2 regions of the Mesobacillus sp. QJM3NY_10 genome follow, and region 2 is predicted to be linked to the other one. Evidence: a T-box and tRNA genes for the amino acid it is inferred to sense, from the RefSeq annotation. Region 2 holds a T-box; the other holds one or more tRNA genes.
What was found. A T-box is a leader RNA that pairs with one kind of tRNA and senses whether it is charged. The one in region 2 lies ahead of trpS (tryptophan--tRNA ligase), so its partner is inferred to be a tRNA-Trp.

Region 1: it encodes a tRNA-Trp, which carries the amino acid that the T-box ahead of trpS (tryptophan--tRNA ligase) is inferred to sense. The anticodon was not compared.

Annotation. Positions count from the first base shown of each region.
Region 1 is NZ_CM149675.1:1,135,256-1,146,706, forward strand. Features, by position in the region: tRNA gene AC0VX7_RS05675 (tRNA-Ser) at 1-12, shown strand, start outside; tRNA gene AC0VX7_RS05680 (tRNA-Glu) at 28-102, shown strand; tRNA gene AC0VX7_RS05685 (tRNA-Val) at 164-239, shown strand; tRNA gene AC0VX7_RS05690 (tRNA-Met) at 421-494, shown strand; tRNA gene AC0VX7_RS05695 (tRNA-Asp) at 537-612, shown strand; tRNA gene AC0VX7_RS05700 (tRNA-Phe) at 757-832, shown strand; tRNA gene AC0VX7_RS05705 (tRNA-Tyr) at 904-988, shown strand; tRNA gene AC0VX7_RS05710 (tRNA-Trp) at 997-1,070, shown strand; tRNA gene AC0VX7_RS05715 (tRNA-His) at 1,082-1,157, shown strand; tRNA gene AC0VX7_RS05720 (tRNA-Gln) at 1,197-1,271, shown strand; tRNA gene AC0VX7_RS05725 (tRNA-Gly) at 1,278-1,352, shown strand; tRNA gene AC0VX7_RS05730 (tRNA-Cys) at 1,362-1,436, shown strand; tRNA gene AC0VX7_RS05735 (tRNA-Leu) at 1,478-1,562, shown strand; tRNA gene AC0VX7_RS05740 (tRNA-Gly) at 1,615-1,688, shown strand; gene AC0VX7_RS05745 (B3/B4 domain-containing protein) at 1,802-2,470, opposite strand; gene queG (tRNA epoxyqueuosine(34) reductase QueG) at 2,579-3,736, shown strand; gene AC0VX7_RS05755 (amidase domain-containing protein) at 4,018-4,911, shown strand; gene trmL (tRNA (uridine(34)/cytosine(34)/5-carboxymethylaminomethyluridine(34)-2'-O)-methyltransferase TrmL) at 5,002-5,481, shown strand; gene nfsA (oxygen-insensitive NADPH nitroreductase) at 5,593-6,342, shown strand; gene AC0VX7_RS05770 (PrkA family serine protein kinase) at 6,680-8,575, shown strand; gene AC0VX7_RS05775 (hypothetical protein) at 8,659-8,841, shown strand; gene yhbH (sporulation protein YhbH) at 9,206-10,375, shown strand; gene AC0VX7_RS05785 (C39 family peptidase) at 10,442-11,194, opposite strand.
Region 2 is NZ_CM149675.1:1,412,673-1,424,123, forward strand. Features, by position in the region: gene opp4C (oligopeptide ABC transporter permease) at 1-171, shown strand, start outside; gene AC0VX7_RS07035 (YuzI family membrane protein) at 1,541-1,756, shown strand; gene AC0VX7_RS07040 (YjbA family protein) at 1,838-2,584, shown strand; gene trpS (tryptophan--tRNA ligase) at 2,815-3,804, opposite strand; T-box leader at 3,914-4,142, opposite strand; gene AC0VX7_RS07050 (DUF3899 domain-containing protein) at 4,205-4,570, opposite strand; gene AC0VX7_RS07055 (peptide ABC transporter substrate-binding protein) at 4,843-6,552, shown strand; gene opp3b (oligopeptide ABC transporter permease) at 6,692-7,621, shown strand; gene opp3C (oligopeptide ABC transporter permease) at 7,621-8,649, shown strand; gene AC0VX7_RS07070 (ABC transporter ATP-binding protein) at 8,668-9,702, shown strand; gene AC0VX7_RS07075 (ABC transporter ATP-binding protein) at 9,724-10,665, shown strand; gene AC0VX7_RS07080 (putative glycoside hydrolase) at 10,858-11,451, shown strand, end outside.

The DNA of each region.
Region 1 (11,451 bases), 280 kb from region 2:
TGCTCTCCGCCATAGAAATTTATATCTGGCCCCTTGGTCAAGCGGTTAAGACACCGCCCTTTCACGGCGGTAACACGGGTTCGAATCCCGTAGGGGTCACCAAGATTTTTTCGCACTAGCGAAAATAATCATCCTTAATATCATCACGCTAGCGATTACAAATGGAGGATTAGCTCAGCTGGGAGAGCATCTGCCTTACAAGCAGAGGGTCGGCGGTTCGATCCCGTCATCCTCCACCAAGATTTTTTCGCGCTAGCGAAAATAATCTTCATATTATTGTCGCGGGGTGGAGCAACGAGCGTTACTTCACTGAATGAACTGCGAGTTGTACCGATCGAGCAGCAGCTTGGATAAGCTTCCTGAGATCGGGACAGTCATTGCTCTCAAAGAGCATGCGCAAAACAATATTATTATTACCGTCGCGGGGTGGAGCAGTCCGGTAGCTCGTCGGGCTCATAACCCGAAGGTCGCAGGTTCAAATCCTGCCCCCGCAATTAATAAAAGTTCTTTTCAAGTACTTCACTTGAAAAAACTTTGGTCCCGTGGTGTAGCGGTTAACATGCCTGCCTGTCACGCAGGAGATCGCCGGTTCGATCCCGGTCGGGACCGCCATTTTAATTAGTGGCTCAGTAGCTCAGTTGGTAGAGCAGATTGCTCACTTCCTGAATAAGCTTCTGCGGCAATCTGCGAGAAAGACCGAAGGTCATTCGAGCAAAGGACTTAAACAAGTCAAGGTTTAGGCAACAATATTATAGTGGCTCAGTAGCTCAGTCGGTAGAGCAAAGGACTGAAAATCCTTGTGTCGGCGGTTCGATTCCGTCCTGAGCCACCATTTATACAATACCTGGTTATCCAGGGAATTTGCTAAAATGGGTTTTTCAACACCAGAAAAAATGTTATAGTGGAGGGGTAGCGAAGTGGCTAAACGCGGCGGACTGTAAATCCGCTCCCTCAGGGTTCGGCGGTTCGAATCCGTCCCCCTCCACCACTTAATATAGGGGTATAGTTTAAAGGTAGAACGAAGGTCTCCAAAACCTTTGGTGTGGGTTCGATTCCTACTACCCCTGCCAATTTTATAATGGCGATTGTGGCGAAGTGGTTAACGCACCTGATTGTGGTTCAGGCATTCGTGGGTTCGATTCCCATCAGTCGCCCCATTATAATCACATTTTCAATACTAATGGAATACAATATATTGGGCTATAGCCAAGCGGTAAGGCATCGCACTTTGACTGCGACATGCGTTGGTTCGAATCCAGCTAGCCCAGCCATTTTTTGCGGAAGTAGTTCAGTGGTAGAATACAACCTTGCCAAGGTTGGGGTCGCGGGTTCGAATCCCGTCTTCCGCTCCAAAAATATATGGCGGCATAGCCAAGTGGTAAGGCAAAGGTCTGCAAAACCTTTATTCACCGGTTCAAATCCGGTTGCCGCCTCCACTAAAACATTAGTGGTAGCAAAAAGCAAGACATCTTAATATGCCGGTGTGGCGGAATTGGCAGACGCGCACGACTCAAAATCGTGTTCCTTCTGGAGTGTCGGTTCGACCCCGACCACCGGTACCATTTTTATTATAAACAGGATTTCCTGTTTTCTTTATTTCATAGAGATATGTATGCGGGTGTAGTTTAGTGGTAAAACCTCAGCCTTCCAAGCTGATGATGAGGGTTCGATTCCCTTCACCCGCTCCATACATACGTAACTAATGCAGCATGTCGTTTCCAGAAAACGATATGCTGCATTTTTTTGTTTTTATAGTAGATAGATAAGCTAAACGATATGAAGGCAAAAGAAAAAGGATGCATCAGCATCCGATCATTCTATAAGTGCCAGTCCCTCCATGGATTTGGGTAAACATATTCATTAGTGATTGTGTCATTTTTTGCATGCTCTCTGGTGGAGTTGAGGGTCTTAAATATACAATCTGCAGGGCATTTGTCGTCGATGCTGTTACGGCCGATCTTTCTGAATCGACAAATGGGCTGCCGAATGGTCCTTGTTCATCTGCAGAGGTTATTAGGTTGGCAAGGTTATTGGTTCTTCCATTTAGACCTTTGTATTCTTCGCTTTCTTCTCCGATGTTAATCGATACATTCCCTACAAGCTTATCACTGTCATAAATTCCTATTGGAATTTGATATTCAAGTGAGAAGAAGTTATTTAAATCTATCGCACTATGTATGGATTGAAGATAATTCTGCTTTGCGATCCTGCGGTAGAGGGCTTCGGCCGAATGTCTATATCGGTTTGGATCCTTCCCTGTTGTTTTAAATATTCCTCGCCACTCTTTGATGCCTTCAAGCTCGGTTACGTTTTTTTCCAGAAGGTCGAAGTAAATTGATTCCTGGAAAAGCTGAAGTCTGCCCTTTAACATTTGCGGAGACTCGCCAACCTGTATGTCTTTATATTCGATAATCCCGACTGTGAATCCGGGAATGAGATCACCTATCAACCTTGAAACTTGAATTTCCATTGATTCCACCTCCAAATCTGCTTTAAAATAGTTTATCATAAAAGTAATTTGCATTTAAATTTATGGGATTTCAATATAAATATCAAAATGGAGAGGAGGAATCTGCAAATGGATACAGTAAGTTTGAAGCAGGATATTATTGAATACAGCAAAACAATCGGGATTGATAAAATTGGTTTTGCAGCTCCTTCAACTTTTGAAGAAATGAAGGTCAGGTTATACAGGCAGCAGGAACTACAATATCAATCCGGGTTCGAGGAAAAGGATATTGAGAAGAGAACGGAGCCTAGCCTTATTTTTGACGGTCCTAAATCGATCATTTCGATTGCACTTGCTTATCCTTCAAAGATGAAGACGAAAGTTGTCAGCAAGAAGGGAGAACGTCGGGGAATCTTCTGCCGTGCATCATGGGGGACTGATTACCACATGGTGCTCAGGGACAGGCTGAAAAAATTGGAGGATTATATTGCTTCGAAGGTACCTGGCTCAATGTTCAAATCGATGGTCGATACGGGCGAACTTGTTGACAGGGCTGTTGCCGAGCGGGCAGGGATAGGCTGGAGCGGAAAAAACTGCTCCATTATCACTCCAGAGTATGGATCCTACGTTTATTTAGGTGAAATGATTACGAATATACCGTTTGCCCCCGATACGCCTATGGAGGATCGCTGTGGCACCTGCAATAAGTGTGTGGAAGTTTGTCCTACTGGGGCACTTGTACAGGGCGGGCAGCTTGACGCACAAAAGTGCATTGCCTTCGTAACACAAACGAAGGGTTTTTTGGCTGATGAATTCCGCGAAAAATTGGGTAATCGCTTATATGGCTGTGATACTTGCCAGACCGTTTGTCCCGAGAACAAAGGGAAGGATTTTCATTTCCATGAAGAAATGGAGCCAGACCCTGAAATTGCGAAGCCGCTCCTAAAACCTTTACTAACCATAAGCAACCGTGATTTCAAAGAAAAGTACGGACATGTCTCCGGTTCGTGGAGAGGAAAGAAGCCTATTCAGCGCAATGCGGTCATTGCCCTTGCGCATTATAAGGATGATACAGCAATACCTGAGTTGATCAAGGTAATGCAGGATGACCCAAGACCTGTACTCAGGGGGACGGCAGCATGGGCGCTTGGTAAAATTGGCGGTAGTGAAGCGTTGGACGCACTGAAACATGCCTCTGCTGTTGAGAAGGATGAGGAAGTATTAAAGGAGATCAGTAAGGGACTGGAGTTTTTTAAGGACAACTCAGAGTCGAATATTACAGTGTAAGAAGGATGGATTTAGTCAAATCCATTCTTTTTTTTAGGCTCATTTCTCAAACTTTGTGGCTATTGAATACAAAATAGGAATGAATGTATTATGTTTCTTCGCAAATTTGACTCTTAATATGAGAAATGAGCATGCCAACTTAATACCGAACAAAAAATGGCTAAGTTTTACGTTAAAATCGGCTTTAGGATTTTAACAACAATCTTGACCAAAACAGCCTTTTTTTATGCGTGAAATCCTGGAACGCTTCATAAATATGAAAGGTGAAGGGAGAGATGAACATGCGTGAACAACTGCAGGAACTGCTGGAACAACGTGTCCTTCAATGTGTATCAATGCCGCGAAATCAACTGCACGAGTGTCCCAGTATAGAGATGAAAAAGCAGAGTTTTGCCAATAGGTCTGCTGAAATTGTAAAAGCAAAGGCAAATGGCAGAGTAATAGAGAAGTTTGAAGATAAGGAAAATGCCAAGGTTTTATATGAGGTTCATTTTCAGTATTTGATTAAGCAACGGGGATTATTTTACATGGAGGAGGAAGTGGAGAAGAGGGAGGCTGAATTTTACAAGGGCGTCCTGGTAAAGGATGAAAAGATGAATGAAATCAAAGGATCCCAGGGCAGCCATGAAGCGATGCCTGCTATTGCACAGGAGGAGGGAGACCAGGAGAGGAAGGGATTCAAATATGACAGGCTGAAGGCCGTCCAGTATGCGGAAAGATGGTGGAATGACTACAATCCTGCATATAAAAAGTTCGAGGTCGACTGTACCAACTATATCTCGCAATGCCTTCATCAGGGCGGAGGGCCGATGCGCGGGTATCCAAATCGAAGCAATGGCTGGTGGATGCAGAATGATAATTGGAGTTTCAGCTGGTCGGTCGCCAATGCGATGCGCTGGCACATCCCAGGTTCTAAGTTGGGCTTGAGGGGAAGAGAAGTGAAAAGTGCTGATAAACTGAAACTAGGAGATGTCATCTGCTATGATTTCGAGGGGGATGGACGTTTCGACCATACCACGATTGTTACAGGACACGACGCGGATGGAATGCCGCTGGTCAATGCCCATACGTATAACAGCAGGATGAGATATTGGGCATATGAAGATTCAACCGCCTATACCCCGAATATTAAATACAAGTTCTTAACGATTACGGATGATCATGATGATATTTAATGACATACCCAAACGAATACAGCGCCATTTCTTTTGCTGAGAAGCAGTGTAGTGGTATAATGGCTTTAGTTTTTATTAGAGGTGAAAGTCATGGCATTGCATGTTGTATTATATCAGCCGCTCATTCCAGCAAACACTGGCAATATAGCGCGCACATGCGCCGGTACAGATACCGAGCTTCACTTAATCAGGCCGTTGGGGTTTTCAACGGATGACAAGATGTTGAAGAGGGCGGGTTTGGATTACTGGGAGCATGTGAAAATTCATTATTATGATTCGCTTGAGGACTTTTATCAACAGAACGAGGGCGGAGAATTCTTTTACGTGACCAAATTTGGCAAAAAGGCGCATTCTGATTTTGATTATAGTGCAACCGAGAAGGATTTCTTCTTTATATTTGGCAGAGAGACAACCGGACTTCCTAAAGAAGTGATCGAAAACAATATCGAGACATGCCTGAGGCTGCCTATGAATGAGAATATCCGTTCATTAAACCTGTCTAACACGGCTGCTATCTTAATTTATGAAGCACTTAGACAGCAGGACTATCGGGATTTGCGTAAATACTAGGAGGCCTATTCAGGTCTCCTTTTTGGCATGGACAGGTGTCTGGTGGTTTTTACTTTTAATGAATCGTGTCATTTCCAGGCAATACATAATCAAGAAGGAGCTGTTAATAGAATGAACCAGGTAATTGAAACTCTACTGCAACATCGTTCGATCAGGCGTTTTACGGATCAATCGCTGGATCGGGAACAAGTTGAAACCATCGTGAAAAGTGCCCAGGCGGCTTCTACTTCAAGCTTTATCCAGGCATATTCAATAATCGGGGTAACAGATCAGGAAAAAAAGGACAAGTTGGCTGAATTGGCGGGCAATCAGGCTTATGTAGCGGCTAATGGCCACTTCTTTGTATTTTGTGCGGACCTCCATCGCCATAAGGTAGTTGGTGGTTTGGAAAATGCTGATGTAAAAGATTCGATTGAAAGTACGGAAAAATTCATGGTGGCATTAATTGATGCTGCGTTAGCTGCCCAGAATGCGGCAATAGCTGCTGAATCGATGGGACTCGGGATTTGCTATATTGGCGGTATCCGGAATGACCTCGAGGCGGTAAAGGAAGTATTGAAGACACCTGATTATGTTATTCCTCTGTTTGGCATGGCAGTAGGCTATCCCGATCAGGAAACGGATCTGAAGCCGCGTCTTCCGCTAGAGCATATCTATATGGAAAACGAGTATCAACAAGACCAGAGCTTGTTTGAAAAGCAGCTTCAAGATTATAACAAAACGACATCTGAGTATTACCAGGAAAGAACGGGCGGGAAAAGAGCGGACTCATGGACTGGGCAAATGGCCAAGATGCTTGAGCGTAAAACGAGGATGTATATGAAGGAGTTTATTGAGAAGCAGCAATTAAATAAAAAGTAGTTATGAAAAAGTGAAAAAGCTGCCAAAAGGCAGCTTTTTATTTTTTCGTGATCCCCGGCTTATCATCGTAACCACCTGTGAAAATAGCAGCTAGAAAAGCAATAGTTACGCCTATAATTAGAATTAGTTTCATGTATGTAAGCCTCCCTTTTATTCGTTTTGTCCATATAGAATTTATTATATCCTATTATTTCGCTACTGTGAAGGATGGGCTTATTTTTTCCCGATGAAAGTAAAAAAGGACAATCATCCAGGCAGAACGTTTACGCATGTTCAAATTGTTTGCTGCATAGAATTTATTAATCGTCTCTTGATAACGCTAGATGGGGAGGTCCATATGGATATTTTAAAAAAAATTGAGTTGTATCGCCAGGATGAAGAGAAGCTGAAGTGGGAAGGGACGTTCAGGGAGTATCTTGAAATTGTGAAGGAACAGCCATGGGTTGCTCAATCGGCACATTCCCGTGTGTATAATATGGTCAAAGACGCAGGGATTGAAAACGATAAAGGCAAGAAACGCTATTCCTTCTTTAATTCACAGTTGTTTGGTCTTGAAGAAGCATTGGAAAGGCTAGTCGAGGAGTATTTTCACCCGGCTGCGAAAAGGCTGGATGTCAGGAAGCGTATCCTTTTGTTGATGGGACCAGTGAGCGGAGGTAAATCGACTCTCGTCACGATGCTAAAAAGAGGGCTGGAGGCTTATTCTCATACAGACAGGGGAGCAGTTTTTGCAATTAAGGGCTGCCCGATGCATGAAGACCCGCTGCACATGATTCCACATCATTTGCGAAAAGATTTTTATGATGAATATGGCATCCGGATTGAAGGCAATCTGTCGCCGCTTAATATGATGAGACTTGAACAGGAATATGGCGGCAGGATAGAAGATGTCATCGTGGAACGAATCTTCTTCTCCGAGGATAAGCGGACGGGTATCGGAACATTTAGTCCATCCGATCCAAAATCTCAGGATATAGCGGATTTGACAGGCAGCATTGACTTCTCGACCATCGCGGAATATGGATCTGAATCTGATCCGCGGGCATACCGTTTTGATGGCGAGCTGAACAAAGCAAACCGGGGGATGATGGAGTTCCAGGAAATGCTGAAGTGTGATGAGAAATTCCTCTGGCACTTGCTCAGCCTGACGCAGGAAGGTAATTTCAAAGCGGGAAGATTCGCATTGATCAGTGCGGATGAATTGATTGTTGCGCATACGAATGAAACGGAATACCGTTCGTTTATTTCCAATAAAAAGAACGAAGCCCTGCATTCACGTATTATCGTGATGCCGATTCCGTATAACCTAAAAGTGTCCGATGAAGAGAAAATCTATGACAAGATGATCAGGGAAAGTGATGTAAACGATGTCCATATCGCTCCTCATACTCTGAGGGTTGCTGCGATGTTCACGATTCTTACCCGCCTGAAGGATCCAAAAAAGGGTGATATTGACCTGATCAAGAAGATGAGACTCTATGATGGGGAAAGTGTCGAAGGCTATAACAGAGCTGATGTAGAAGAATTGAAAAAAGAACATCAGGATGAAGGCATGAGCGGAATTGACCCTCGTTATGTCATTAACCGGATTTCTTCGACAATCATCAGGAAGGAAGTTAAAACGATTAATGCATTAGACGTACTGAGATCACTCAAAGAAGGCCTTGACCAGCATCCATCGATTACGGCCGAGACAAGGGAGCGATATCTGAACTATATTTCTATTGCGCGCAAGGAATACGATGACATCGCGAAAAAAGAAGTTCAAAAGGCATTCGTGTATTCTTATGAAGAATCAGCTAAAACCCTTATGGAGAATTACCTTGATAATGTTGAGGCGTATTGCAATAAGGCGAAGATGCGTGATCAGCTGACTGGTGAGGAAATCAATCCGGATGAGAAGTTGATGCGCTCCATTGAGGAGCAGATTGGCATTTCCGAAAATGCGAAGAAAGCGTTCCGTGAAGAGATTTTAATCAGGATTTCTGCCTATGCGCGAAAAGGCAAGAGGTTTGATTATAATTCGCATGACCGCCTGCGTGAAGCGATCCAGAAAAAACTATTTGCTGACTTGAAGGATGTCGTCAAGATCACGACTTCATCAAAGACTCCTGATGAGACCCAGATGAGAAAAATTAATAATGTAGTCGCAAGACTGATCGATGAGCATGGCTATAACTCTACCTCAGCCAATGAGTTGCTGAGGTATGTCGGAAGCCTGCTAAATAGATAGAATGGAAGGACCTGCGGATTGCAGGTCCTCTTTAGTTTATAAAATCCTGATAGCGGGAATAGTACAGGCAAGAGGTGATAAGAATGACTAAAAAGGATTTGCCAAAAGACTATGTTCCTAAAAATAGTTCAATGGCCCGCAATGAAGAAGAAATCGAAAATCTCGGCAAGCAAATGGAGAACCGACGCACTGGCGAAGTGTTGAAAGAGGACTACGATAAAGTACCAGATCCGATTCAATTTGATAAAGCGAATGAAAAGAAATAACCTTTGCTGATAACGCAGAGGTTATTTTTTTAGATTATAACAACATATCGTTAATTCGAGCTTCTTTAAAATAATCCAAACCTGGAGCAAATTGGGTGGCGAACGTACCTGTCTTGTAAAAGAACTTACACCTAAGCTTCTGGAACAAGGGACAATAATGCCCAAAGGGGGTTCAAGATAAAATGGGCTTGTCCATCCATAGGAGAAAAGGTTAATTGTCAAAATTATTTGTAAATTATTTTGTCTTCCTGCATAAGATAGAGTAATTACAATTCCCACAAGGGTAAAGTCCATCGGGATATTGTATGAAAGTATGTTGTATTATGTTACCGTCAAAATGAAAATTTCAAAGGAGGGGTTGAAAATGACCGATGAAAGCAGTCACCAGTTTGTGATTTCCCAGGAAGATTGGTCCCTCCACCGCAAAGGACATGATGACCAACAGCGCCATCAGGAAAAGGTGCAGGAAGCAATCAAGAGCAATCTGCCTGATTTGATCACCGAAGAGAATATTATCATGTCCAACGGCAGGGATGTCGTCAAGATTCCGATAAGGTCACTGGATGAGTACAAAATCCGTTATAACTATGATAAGAACAAACACGTCGGCCAGGGGAATGGAGACAGTAAAGTAGGAGATGTCGTCGCCCGTGATGGCTCAGGCCAGCAGCAAGGCCCGGGAAAAGGGCAAGGCGCAGGAGACCAGGCCGGTGAAGATTATTACGAAGCAGAAGTATCGATGATGGAAATTGAAGAAGCGTTATTTAAAGAGCTGGAGCTTCCAAATCTCAAGAAGAAGGAAGAACAGGAGCATCTCGTTGAAAATATTGAGTTCAACGATATCAGGAAGACTGGATTGATGGGCAATATTGATAAGAAGCGGACGATGATGTCAGCTTATAAACGGAATGCAATGACCGGTAAGCCATCATTCCACCCTATTTACAAGGAAGATCTTAAATTCAAGACGTGGAATGAAGTCGTGAAGCCGGACTCAAAAGCTGTTGTGCTTGCGATGATGGATACGAGTGGAAGTATGGGACTGTGGGAAAAATATATGGCGAGGAGCTTCTTCTTCTGGATGACGCGTTTCCTTCGTTCCAAGTATGAAACCGTTGAAATCGAATTTATCGCCCACCATACAGAAGCAAAGGTAGTTTCCGAGGAAGACTTTTTCTCAAAAGGGGAAAGCGGAGGTACCATTTGTTCATCCGCCTATCGAAAAGCATTAGAACTTATTGATGACAAGTACAATCCAAGCAAGTTCAATATTTATCCATTCCATTTTTCAGATGGTGATAACCTGACCTCCGACAATGCCCGCTGTGTGAAGTTAGTAGAAGAGCTGATGAAGGTCTCCAATATGTTCGGCTATGGAGAAGTCAATCAGTACAACCGCCACTCGACCCTAATGTCCGCGTATAAAAACATTAAAGACGAAAACTTCCGTTACTATATCCTCAAGCAGAAAGCTGACGTATTCCACGCGATGAAAAGCTTTTTCAAAAATGAAGAAAACAAGATGTATGCTTAATCAAAAATCGGCAGGATATAACTCCTGCCGATTTTTCTATATAAAAACTCTTATAGTAACAATCTATTATTTTTCTATTCCAATCGCCTGGCTGCCCATCTGTACCCAGGCTTTTTCGAAAGGTGAACGTGGAACGGGTTTATAGCCATTGCTGGCAAGAGGATCGTTTACGTAAATAAATTCCTCGTCATAGCCGACAATCAGCACACTGTGTTCTCTATAAGTGATCTTCACGTTTCCCGTATTTGTCTTCCAAATAGTAAACTCGGATTCGGGAAGTGGCGCGAAAGTGGAGTTGGTGATGACCCAAACTGGTGAGCCGTTGTCGATCAGTTGATATACATCATCGATTGAATTTCCGGTTATGTCCTTGATTTTCCCGGGCAGATAATTCTCTGCAAGATTTGCTACAGGACCGTGGTAAACGCCATATCCTGATTTGCTGAATGTATAGATATCGCCTACAAATCCATCATATGGGTTGCTGCGAACATAATTTGCGTCGCGGAAGGGGATTTTATGTATCTGCTTAGCCAAGGTCATCTTGTCGGCTTGTATTCCTTCATACTGCAACAGCATAGTTAAGCTAGTTACTTCACACCCGCGTTGTAATTCTGGAAGCTGACTGATGTGCGGGACACCTTCAATCATTTTTTTCTCTTCAGTACTGATGAAATCCTCGAGAACTTCTTTATCAGCAATATTTTTAGTTACCGAATGAGCTTCTGTTCGGGTTATTTTGGGTGCAACTGAAGCTTGTGTTTCTGCAGTTGGATTTTCAACTGATCGTAAGTTCTCCGCCCCCAGGTAAGTGGCCAAGAAAATGCCTCCAATTGACAGTGATCTTATAATTAACTTTTTATCCAAAATATCTTCTCCTAACATTTCTCCTTCAAGTGAGTATCTCTACCAATTTTAATCAAAATTCGACAAGGATTCAATAGACTAATAGAATGATATTGGGAATTTATTGGAAAGTCGTCTTTTTTCTAAGATCTTTTCATAAACTCTGTTGCTTGCATAACCAAAAGTAAAAAGGTAGAGGCACCTCCGCCTATTCCACTGCAGAAGTCCTC
Region 2 (11,451 bases):
GAGATTCCATCTTGGGGTAATATGCTAGCATTCGCGAATGAACCAGACGTATTACAAGGAAAGCCGTGGATCTGGATTCCACCAGCACTTGCCATCACACTCACGATCTTGTCCATCAACTTCGTAGGTGAAGGCCTAAAAGATGCATTGAATCCAAGATCACGCCGTTAAAAAATCTACCATACAAAGGTAGATTTTTTATTTTGTCTATTTTCTAGTAGAGGGGTGAGGTAATAGGGGGATTAGGACCTGTTGCTAATGTTCGAAGCAGCATTAGGTTCTGCCAATACAACGATTGGAACTGCATGAAATGTGCGAAGTGCCCCTAGGTTCGACCAAAACAGTGATTGGAACCGAAGGAAATGTCCGAAGTAGTCCAAGGTTCGGACAAAACAACTACTGGGATCGCTGGAAATGTCCGAAGTCACCCCGGGTTCGACCAAAACAGCGATTGGAACCGCATGAAATGTGTGAAGTGGCCTCAGGTTTGACCAAAACAGCGGTTGGAACTGAAGGAAATGTCCGAAGTAGTCCTAGGTTCGGACAAAACAGCGAGCCGGAACCCCGGAAATGTGCGAAGTTACTCCATGTTCGCCAAAACAACCACTGTAACTGCAGAAAATGTCCGAAGTGCCCCTATGTTTGACCAAAACAGCGGTTGGAACCGCATGAAATGTCCGAAGTCACCCCAGGTTTGACCAAATCAGCGATTGGAACTGCATGAAATGTCCGAAGTGGTCCCAGGTTCGACCAAAACAGCGATTAGAACCGCATGAAATGTCCGAAGTGCCCCCAGATTCGACCGAAACAGTGATTGGAACCGCATGAAATGTCCGAAGTAGTCCAAGGTTCGGACAAAACAGCGAGCCGGAACCCCGGAAATGTTCGAAGTTACTCCATGTTCGGCCAAAACAACCACTGTAACTGCAGAAAATGTCCGAAGTCACCCCAGGTTCGACCAAAACAGTGGTTGGAACCGCATGAAATGTCCGAAGTGCCCCCAGATTCGACCGAAACAGTGATTGGAACCGAAGGAAATGTCCGAAGTGTCCCCATGTTCGGCCAAAACAGCGGTTGGAACCGCATTAAATGTGCGAAGTCACCCCAGGTTTGACCAAAACAGTGATTGGAACCGCATGAAATGTGCGAAGTGCCCCTAGGTTTGACCAAAACAGTGGTTGGGACCGCTAGAAAATGTCCGAAGTGGCCCCAGGTTTGACCAAAACAGCGGTTGGGACCGCTGGAAAATGTCCGAAGTCACCCCAGGTTTGACCAAAACAGTGGTTGGAACCGCATGAAATGTCCTAAGAAGCCTCCGTTAGGCCAAAAGTGTATGGTTAGTTTTAACGTAATACATAATCGGAATCTTTCCTATAAGTCGCTGCTGTATTTATCAATAAATAAGCCCTTTTCTTCAGGTACATTTAAATCAGCTTTCAGTACTTTCCCGCCAACTTCCTTCATATATATGATAAAAATGGACAGGCCGGGGTGAGGGAAGTGTGTGATATGAATTTCTGGTATGAAGAGAGTCAATCTAATGATCTTTAGATTGTTTGTTTTAATGTTTGGTTTTGGACTGGCTGTATCAGGGGGGGTCAGCTCAATCGCTTATTTGAATTTGATTGTTGCTGGACACGGTTTGGATGAGTATTTAGCTTTTGTATCGCGCAGAGTAGAGTGCTACATGCTGCCGGCTGGAATCGGCATCATTTGGTTAAGCATTTATTGGCCTCATAATAATGATATAAATTGATCTTCCTTTTAAGGAATATTTTTACTTAGTGATGCCCATACTGATGGACAAACAGTTTCTTGAAGTGAGGGGTTATAAATCATGTTGTATCTTCATGATGTCTGGGTAAACTGGTTCGAAGGGGAAGAGAACGGCTATAATGTCTGCCATTTCCACGAATGGCGGAAGGACGATGGAGTTGAGCTGCTTGACCAGGTGCCGCTCCTTAAAATTGACCATCTGTTATTTAATTACATTGAGAATGATTTATCAGAGTTGCCTCAACAGCTTCTGGATGACATTTACCGTAAGGCATATTTGAGGAAAAACCATGAACGTACACAGCTTGATTATTGTTTCGTTGTTTCCGATGGAACTGGCATACTGGCTGTTGACACCATCGGCTATAATATCCCAATCCGAAAGAGCCGGCTTATCCCGCGCCAGGAGCAACTCGTGTACGAAATGATTGAAAATCAGGATACGATCCAATATGGGTTCAATGATCAAAGTGCCTTAAAGGACTTCCATATTTTATCGCCTGCTCCGGATTTAATGAGAGGGCTGACGCGTAAAGAGAGGCAATTGAAGCAATTATTGTTCATGGCCATGGACCAGTTGAGTTCCTCAAAAAATGTGGCTGAAGTCCGTTACTGGTTCACTGAATGGAAACCTGAATTATATGAAGAGATTCAACGGCTTGGATTTGAAGAGGTATGGGAACGGTTATATGAAGAGACAAAGTTTGGTTGGTCACATAAACACGAGAAGTTTTGCGAAAACATCATTAAAGGACAATCCTTTTTCGAAAAACTTTGGGAAATGGAGCACGGCCCTAAAGTAAATTGATAACTCTTACGAAAAAACGGAGCTGACACATTATCAGCTCCGTTTTTATTATTGTGAAGGAAATTTTGAAATTATTTAGGTGTGGATAACTGCAAGTAGTTTTCTTAATCCAGCTCCAGCGCCTAGCCCCTCGAGTCGCTTCGATCAGCCCATTGAAGTCAAAGAACGACTTCATTGGGCTGCCCTCCAGCGCTTGTCGGGGCTGAACGAGGCGCTTGCGCTTTTTGTTCTTACTTGCGCTTGCGCCCAAGACCCATCGCATTCTCCATTTTCTTTAGCATTTTGTTTGCGACAAAGTTTGCTTTTTCAGCACCACGGTCAAGAATTTCATCCAACTCTGGTGAATCGATTAGCTCGTAATATTTTTTCTGGATTGGTTCAATGACATCGACAACTACCTTCGCAAGGTCTCCCTTAAAGTCTCCGTACCCTTTACCTTCATAATCCTTTTCAATATCAGCAATTGCTTTGCCGGTCAAGATAGAATAGATGGACAAGAGATTGGAGATGCCAGGCTTGTTCTCTTTGTCATATTTTACGATACCCTCTGAGTCAGTTACAGCACTCTTGATTTTCTTTTCAATTTGCTTAGGGTCGTCGAGCATCGAGATGAAAGCCTTGTTGTTAGGATCTGATTTGCTCATTTTCTTCAATGGATCCTGTAAGGACATGACTCTTGCTCCGACTTTAGCGATGCGAACATCTGGAATCGTAAAAATGTCATTGTATTTCTTGTTGAATCGTTCAGCTAAATCCCTTGTTAACTCTAGGTGCTGTTTCTGGTCTTCGCCGACTGGCACGAGATTCGTATTATATAGAAGGATGTCGGCTGCCATTAGCGGGGGATACGTTAACAGACCAGCTGAAACTGCTTCTTTCCCAGTGGATTTATCCTTGAATTGGGTCATCCTTTCAAGCTCACCTATATAGGCTACGCATTGCATCATCCATCCAGCCTGTGCATGTGCCGGAACTTCCGATTGGATGAATAATGTTACTTTTTCAGGGTCAATTCCTGAAGCGATGTACAATGCTGCAAGGCTTTTGATATTTTTGCGAAGCTGCAAACGATCCTGCGGGACAGTTATCGCATGCTGGTCAACGATACAGAAGTAACAATTATATTCTTCCTGCAGTTCTGTGAATTGTTTCATTGCGCCGATATAGTTACCAAGTGTGATTGTTCCGCTCGGCTGGATGCCAGAAAAAATAGTCTCCATTAAAAATTCCTCCTATAAGTATATATCTTGTTCTCTTTCTGTCTGAATTGTTTGGCTAAACGTAAAAAACAGAAGAAAAAAGAACACAAAAAAGACCATTCGCCTAATTTCTAGGGACGAATGGTCCGTGTTGCCACCCTAATTACTCACGAATGAGTCACTCTGCCCATGCCTCAGTGAAGCATGGATTCCTTTAACGCAGGAATACGCCTGGATCTACTTAAGTTCAAACCAGAAGCTCAAAAGTCCATTCCAATTGCCAGGCTGTTTGTTTTCACCAACCACAAACTCTCTGAAAAGCCTTGAACAAATGTACTACTCTTCATCATTGCTTTTAACCTTTTATTAAAAATGATTATAATCAAATCAACCATGATAAGCAAGAGTACCAGAAGGATTATTACAGATAATAAACGGACAATGCGGCAAGCATCAACATAAAATCTAACAGCCCGACCATTAATAGAGGGTTGGCATTGAGGTTGACAAGTTCGGATAAAGGCGTCATCTCATGTAAAGACTTTTTCTTCTCTCCCTCTTCTTTGCCAGCAAAAACAATACGAAAAGAATAAGAAATGGCGTCAAAAAAACCTGAGTTAACCGTAAAGACTATAAGAGAAGTAAACAGCAGGGTACTAGCGATGTAAAAAGAGATATTTATGTAACTAAGCAAGCTAATGCTCTGTTGATAGACAAGTGAGAGGATAAAAATCAATAGCTGTGAAATCAAAAAACCATAAAAAATTTTCCCAAATCTATTACGCATTTTTCTAAATCTCCCTTATATTGTTATTTCATAAAAGTAATTTTGAGAATAATCCTTCAAAAAAAATCAAATATTACAATAAGTAACACCATGATTATGCCCGCAAAAGGCTTATAAGACACTATTATAACACAATTCAAGGAGGAAATTTATTACTATTGTTTCAAAGTTGTAAATTTTTCGCGCAAAAATATTGAACATTTAATTTAATCTATGTATAATAGGGAATGTAAAAAGTTTTCAGAAAACAATAATAAAGAGGGGGCATATCCTTGAAAAAGTCAAAATTTTCATTTCTATTGATTTTGACTCTAGTATTCTCGTTAATCCTGTCTGCATGTAGCAGCGGAGACGACAACGCTGGAGACAAAGAGCCTGCTGATAAAGACGATGCAACAGGCGAAGAAGTAGCTAATGTACCACAAGAATTAAACATGTTGGATTCTTCTGAAATCCCAACTATGGACAGCGTACTTGCTGAAGGTTCTACAAGTTTCACTTACATAAATAACGTAGGTGAAGGTCTTTATCGCCTTGACCAGGATCACAAGCCAGTTCCTGCACTAGCAGAAGGCGAGCCTGAAATCAGCGATGACCAGAAAGTTTACACTTTCAAACTTAGGGATTCAAAATGGTCTAACGGTGAGCCTGTAACTGCACACGACTTCGTGTTTGCTTGGCGCCGTGCGATCGACCCTGCAACTGCTTCACCTTATGGTCCATACATGATGGGCGGAAAAATCAAGGGAGCAGCTGAAATCACTGAAGCTGGAGCTGCTAAGAAAGAATACAATGTAGAAGATCTTGGTGTTAAAGCAATCGACGACAAGACTTTAGAAGTAACTCTTGAAAAGCCAGTAGTATATTGGGAAGACCTATTCGCTTTCCCAACATTCTACCCACAGAACGAAAAGTTCGTAACTGAAAAAGGCGACGCGTTCGCTAGCAATGCTGAAAACTTACTTTACAATGGTCCATTTAAAATGGAAAAATGGGAAGGCACTGACGCATCTGAGTGGGTACTTGTTAAAAACCCAGATTACCACAGTGCTGACGATGTAACTCTTGAAAAAATCACTGTTAACGTTGTTAAAGATTCTAACTCTGCTGTAAACGCATTTGAAGCTGGCGAAACAGACATGACTGGATTGCTTTCTTCTGATATCGTTCCTTCTTATGAAGGTGATGAGCGTATGCTTACATGGATGGAGCCAGTAGTATTCTGGATCAAGATGAACCAGAAGAACGAAGCTCTTGCTAACGTAAACATCCGTAAAGCGATCGCTATGGGCTTCAACAAAGAAGACCTTGCAAAGAGCATCCTTAACAACGGATCTATCGCTGCAAACTTCTTTGTACCAAAGGACTTCGTAACAGGTCCTAACGGTGAAGATTTCCGTGAAAAGCACGGCGACCTAATCGTTTTCAATGCTGAAGAAGCTAAGAAGCATTGGGAAACTGGTCTTAAGGAACTTGGTGTAGATAAGTTAGAAATTCGCTACCTTGGTGGAGACACTGAAGCAGCTAAAAAGACTGACGCTTATATCAAGAACCAATTAGAAACAAACCTTCCTGGCTTGACAGTAAAGCTTGAAAGTGTTCCTTTCGCAGTTCGTCTAGAGCGTGACAACTCTATGGATTACGATCTTCAATTCGCAGGATGGGGCCCAGACTACGGTAACGCATTGTCGTTCACTGACCTTTGGATCACTGACGGCGGAAGCAACAGAATGGGCTACGCTAACCCAGAATACGATAAGCTGATCAAAGCTGCTCAAGGTGAGCTTGCTACTGACCCAGAAAAGAACTGGGAAGCACAGCAAGAAGCTGAAAGAATCATGCTTGAAGAAGATGCTGGTCTAGCGCCTGTTTACCAGCGTTCAGCTAACATCCTTCTAAATCCTGGCGTTAAAGGTCTTGCGATCTACAACTATGGTCCTGACTATAACTTCCAATGGGTTAAGATCACTGAAGCTGAATAATAACTGAAGCAGTTTCTTATTTCAGAGTGTAATAATTCTGAGGATAGAAAGAGAGTATATCTAGATATACTCTCTTTTTCCCTGTAAAGCATTTGTCGAACAATAGGGAAAATTGAAATAATACAGGAGGTGCACCCATATGGCAAAATACCTGTTAAAAAGGGTACTTTATATGTTTTTGACTCTTTTCATCATTGCGTCCCTTACATTTTTCTTAATGAAAATCATTCCTGGTACGCCTTTTGCAAGTGCGAATAAATTGGGTCCTGCACAAATGGAAATCATGAAGGCAAAGTATGGTCTAGATCAGCCAGTGCCTGTGCAGTATGCTAAATATATTGGCAACTTGCTGCAAGGGGATCTTGGTATTTCCTTTCAGTTTAATAACACTCCGGTTACCGACCTGATGATCAAACGTTTAGGGCCATCAATGCAGCTAGGTGCCCAGGCGATGTTACTCGGAACAATCGTTGGTATTTTACTTGGTATATTTGCTGCATTAAGACAGAATACCTGGGTCGATTACAGTTCCACTTTTATTGCAGTATTGGGTAAGTCTATTCCTAACTTCGTATTTGCAGGATTGCTGCAATATTTTGTTGGTGTAAAATTAGGCTGGTTCCCGGTTCTTTTCTGGCGTGGTTTTGAATATACCATCCTGCCGACAATAGCTCTGTCCATGCTGCCAATAGCAATTGCAGCTCGTTTTATGAGAACAGAAATGATTGAAGTCTTAGGCTCTGACTACATTACATTGGCAAAAGCAAAAGGAGCAAGCTTCTTTGAAATTGCTTTTAAGCATGCATTGAGAAATGCAATGATCCCACTAGTCACAGTTTTAGGGCCATTGGCGATTTCCTTGATGACTGGCTCACTTGTAATTGAGAAAATTTTTGCGATCCCTGGACTTGGTGAACAGTTCGTAAAATCTATTACAGTAAATGATTACCCTGTTATCATGGGAACAACCGTCTTATTTGCAGCATTATTTGTAGTTATCATCCTTGTAGTGGATATTCTTTATGGAATCATAGATCCACGTATCAGGCTGTCTGGAGGGAAAAAGTAATGGCTGACTTCGAAACAAAAATTCCAAAAGATCGTTTTAGGCCGGCAGAAATCGATTCGGCCAAAAGCGAGGAAATAAACAAGCCAAGCTTAACCTTCTGGCAGGATGCTTGGATGCGTGTCCGTAAAAATAAGGGTGCTCTTGTCAGTTTGATTGTGATGGGCATTGTTATCATTATGGCCTTGGTAGGTCCATTGGTTAGCGGAAAAGAGTTTGACAAGCAAAATGTTAGCCACAATAACTTACCGCCAAAAATCCAGGGACTTGAACATATCAGCTGGCTTCCGTTTGACGGTATCAAGGTGAATAAAGCGGGAAAAGAAATCGATATGTATGAAGTCAAAAAGGTAGATGAGTACTACTGGTTTGGAACAGACGCGCTTGGACGTGACTTATTCACTCGTGTCTGGAAAGGTACCCAAATCTCCTTGTACATTGCGCTTTTGGCCGCGGTAATTGATATGATCATTGGTGTTGCTTATGGCGCAATATCTGGATATTACGGTGGAAGATTGGATAATGTGATGCAGAGGATCACCGAAATACTAGTGGGTATACCAACTATGATTGTTGTTATCTTGATGATCCTGGTTCTTGATCCTGGTATTATTTCCATTACCGTAGCATTGACGATTACAGGCTGGGTTGGTATGGCTCGTGTCGTGCGTGCCCAGACACTAAAACTGAAGGAACAGGAATTTGTTCTTGCTTCCAAAACCCTTGGTAACAGTGATGGTAAGATCATCTCTAAACACTTATTGCCAAACCTTGCAGGTGTCATAATTATCAATACGATGTTCACTATTCCAAATGCGGTATTCTTTGAAGCGTTCTTGAGCTTTATCGGTCTGGGACTGCAGGAACCATACGCATCACTTGGTACATTGATTGATGAAGGATTCAAAGTACTGAGATTGCACCCACATGAGATGATAATTCCAGCTGTTGTCATCAGTGTCATTATGATTACCTTCAATATGCTGGCAGACGGATTGCGCGATGCGCTTGATCCGAAAATGCGCGATTAAAGGGCAGGTGAATGTATTATGGAAAATATTTTAGAAGTTAAGGATTTAAATATCTCCTTCCATACATTTGCGGGCGAAGTTAAAGCAATCCGCGGTGTGAATTTTGAACTTAAAAAGGGAGAAACCCTTGCGATAGTCGGTGAGTCTGGTTCAGGTAAATCAGTAACGACTAAAGCGATCATGAAACTGCTTCCTCCTGGTAATTCAGAAATCAAGCAGGGTGAAATATTGTTTGAAGGCAAGGATTTAGCGAAATTGACCGACAAGCAAATGCAGAAGATCAGGGGACAGGATATCTCGATGATTTTTCAGGATCCAATGACATCTTTAAATCCAACAATGACTGTTGGAAAGCAAATCATGGAACCATTGGTCAAGCATCAAAATATGAGTAAATCTGCAGCTAGAGAACGCGCTGTTCAGCTCTTGAAGCTGGTAGGTATCCCGAAACCGGAATTGCGTATCAAGCAATACCCGCACCAATTTTCAGGCGGTATGAGACAAAGGGTTGTAATCGCAATTGCTTTGGCATGTAACCCAAAAGTTCTAATTGCTGATGAGCCTACCACAGCTTTGGATGTTACGATCCAGGCACAGATTTTGGAACTCATGAAAGATTTGCAGAAAAAAATTGATACTTCAATTATTTTCATTACTCATGACCTTGGAGTTGTAGCTAATGTAGCTGACCGTGTGGCAGTCATGTACGGTGGTAAAATTGTCGAAATTGGTACTGTGGATGAAGTCTTCTACAACCCGCAACATCCTTATACTTGGGGATTGATCAGTTCAATGCCAAGCCTAGATGCTAAAGAAGAGGAACTTTACGCAATTCCTGGTACGCCGCCAAACTTGTTGCATCCGCCAAAAGGTGATGCTTTTGCCCCTCGTAATGAATATGCTATGCAAATCGACTTAGAGGAACAGCCTCCAATGTTTAAAGTGTCTGATACACATTATGCTGCTACATGGCTGTTGCATCCAGATGCTCCTAAGGTAGAACCGCCGGAAGCTGTGAAAAGCAGAATGCGTAAATTCATGGGCACGAAATAACTGTAGGAGGAGGACTGGCTGATGGAAAATAGAGAAAAGCTTCTTGAAATAAAGAATCTGAAGCAATACTTCAATATGGGTCAACCTAATGAAGTAAGAGCGATTGACGGAGTTACTTTTGATATCTTTAAAGGAGAAACTCTTGGATTGGTTGGAGAATCAGGCTGTGGTAAGTCCACAACTGGCCGAACAATCATCAGGCTTTATGAAGCAACAGATGGAGAGGTCCTTTACAAGGGAGAAAACGTACACGGCAAGAAGAACAAAAAAGATTTGAAGAAATTCAACAGAAGTATGCAAATGATTTTCCAGGACCCTTATGCTTCCTTGAACCCAAGGATGAAGGTTTCTGATGTTATTGCAGAGGGCATTGACATTCATGGTCTTGCAAAAAGCAATAAAGAAAGAATGGAAATGGTATATGAACTGCTTGAAACAGTTGGCTTAAACAGAGAACACGCCAACCGTTATCCTCATGAGTTTTCAGGTGGACAAAGGCAGCGTATCGGAATTGCACGTGCTCTTGCTGTGCAGCCCGAATTTATTATTGCAGACGAACCAATTTCCGCATTAGACGTTTCCATCCAGGCGCAGGTTGTCAACCTGATGAGGAAATTGCAGCGTGAAAAAGGTTTAACATACTTGTTTATCGCACATGATCTTTCAATGGTAAAATATATCAGCGATCGAATTGGTGTAATGTACTTTGGTAAGCTGGTTGAGTTAACAACAGCTGAAGAACTATACAAGAACCCGCTTCATCCGTACACTCAATCTTTGTTATCAGCGATACCGCTTCCGGATCCTGAGTCTGAGCGCACACGTCGACGCAAATCATATGATCCTAATGTGCATCAGTATGCAGACGGCGAAGAAGTGAAGATGCGCGAAGTTGTTCCAGGGCACTATGTGTATTGCTCTGAAAAAGAACTGAAGCAATATCAACAGCAATATGTCAAATAAACTTAACGATCTCTTAATTTGAGATCGTTTTTTTTCTTTTGATTGTTTTAGAGGCAGGGAATAAATTCCATGTGAAAAATTTAATCTATAATATCTAAATCTGTCGAAAGTGGGTAAAATAGAAATATAGATTCATAATATATAAAAAGATACTTTTTAGAATGGGAATACGTTTTGAAAGGAGAGGTGTTTGTGCAGTTTAAAAAAATCGCAGCAGCAGCATTATTGGCTGCCTCTTTTTCACAAGCAGGAGGTACAGTGTTTGCAGAATCGAAAACACATGAAACAGAAAAGCTTCCGGTCAGGGAACATCAGTCATTGGTTAGGGAAATACCAAAGCAGATGCCAAGGTTCAAATTCGATTCAGGTTACACATTTGAATACCCTGATGCTATAAGGGGGATCTATGTAACTGGGAACTCAGCTGGAGGAGAGAGGTTTAATAGTCTTACAAAACTTATTGATGACACCGATTTAAATGCAATGGTTATCGATATAAAAGAGGATCACGGATACCTTACATACAAACCCGATGAAGATTCTCCTTTTAAAGATATCGGAAAGCCTTATATTAAAGATCCGAAAAAACTATTGAAAACTTTGGAAGAAAAACAGATTTATCCTATCGCTAGGGTAGTTGTTTTCAAAGATACCGCCCTGGCAAATAATAAACCGGAGTGGTCATTTAAAGATGGAAATCAGGTTTGGAAAAATGGCAGAGGAGAATCGTTCGTAAATCCATTCGTGAAAGAAGTGTGGGATTACAACGTTCAAATTGCAATCGAA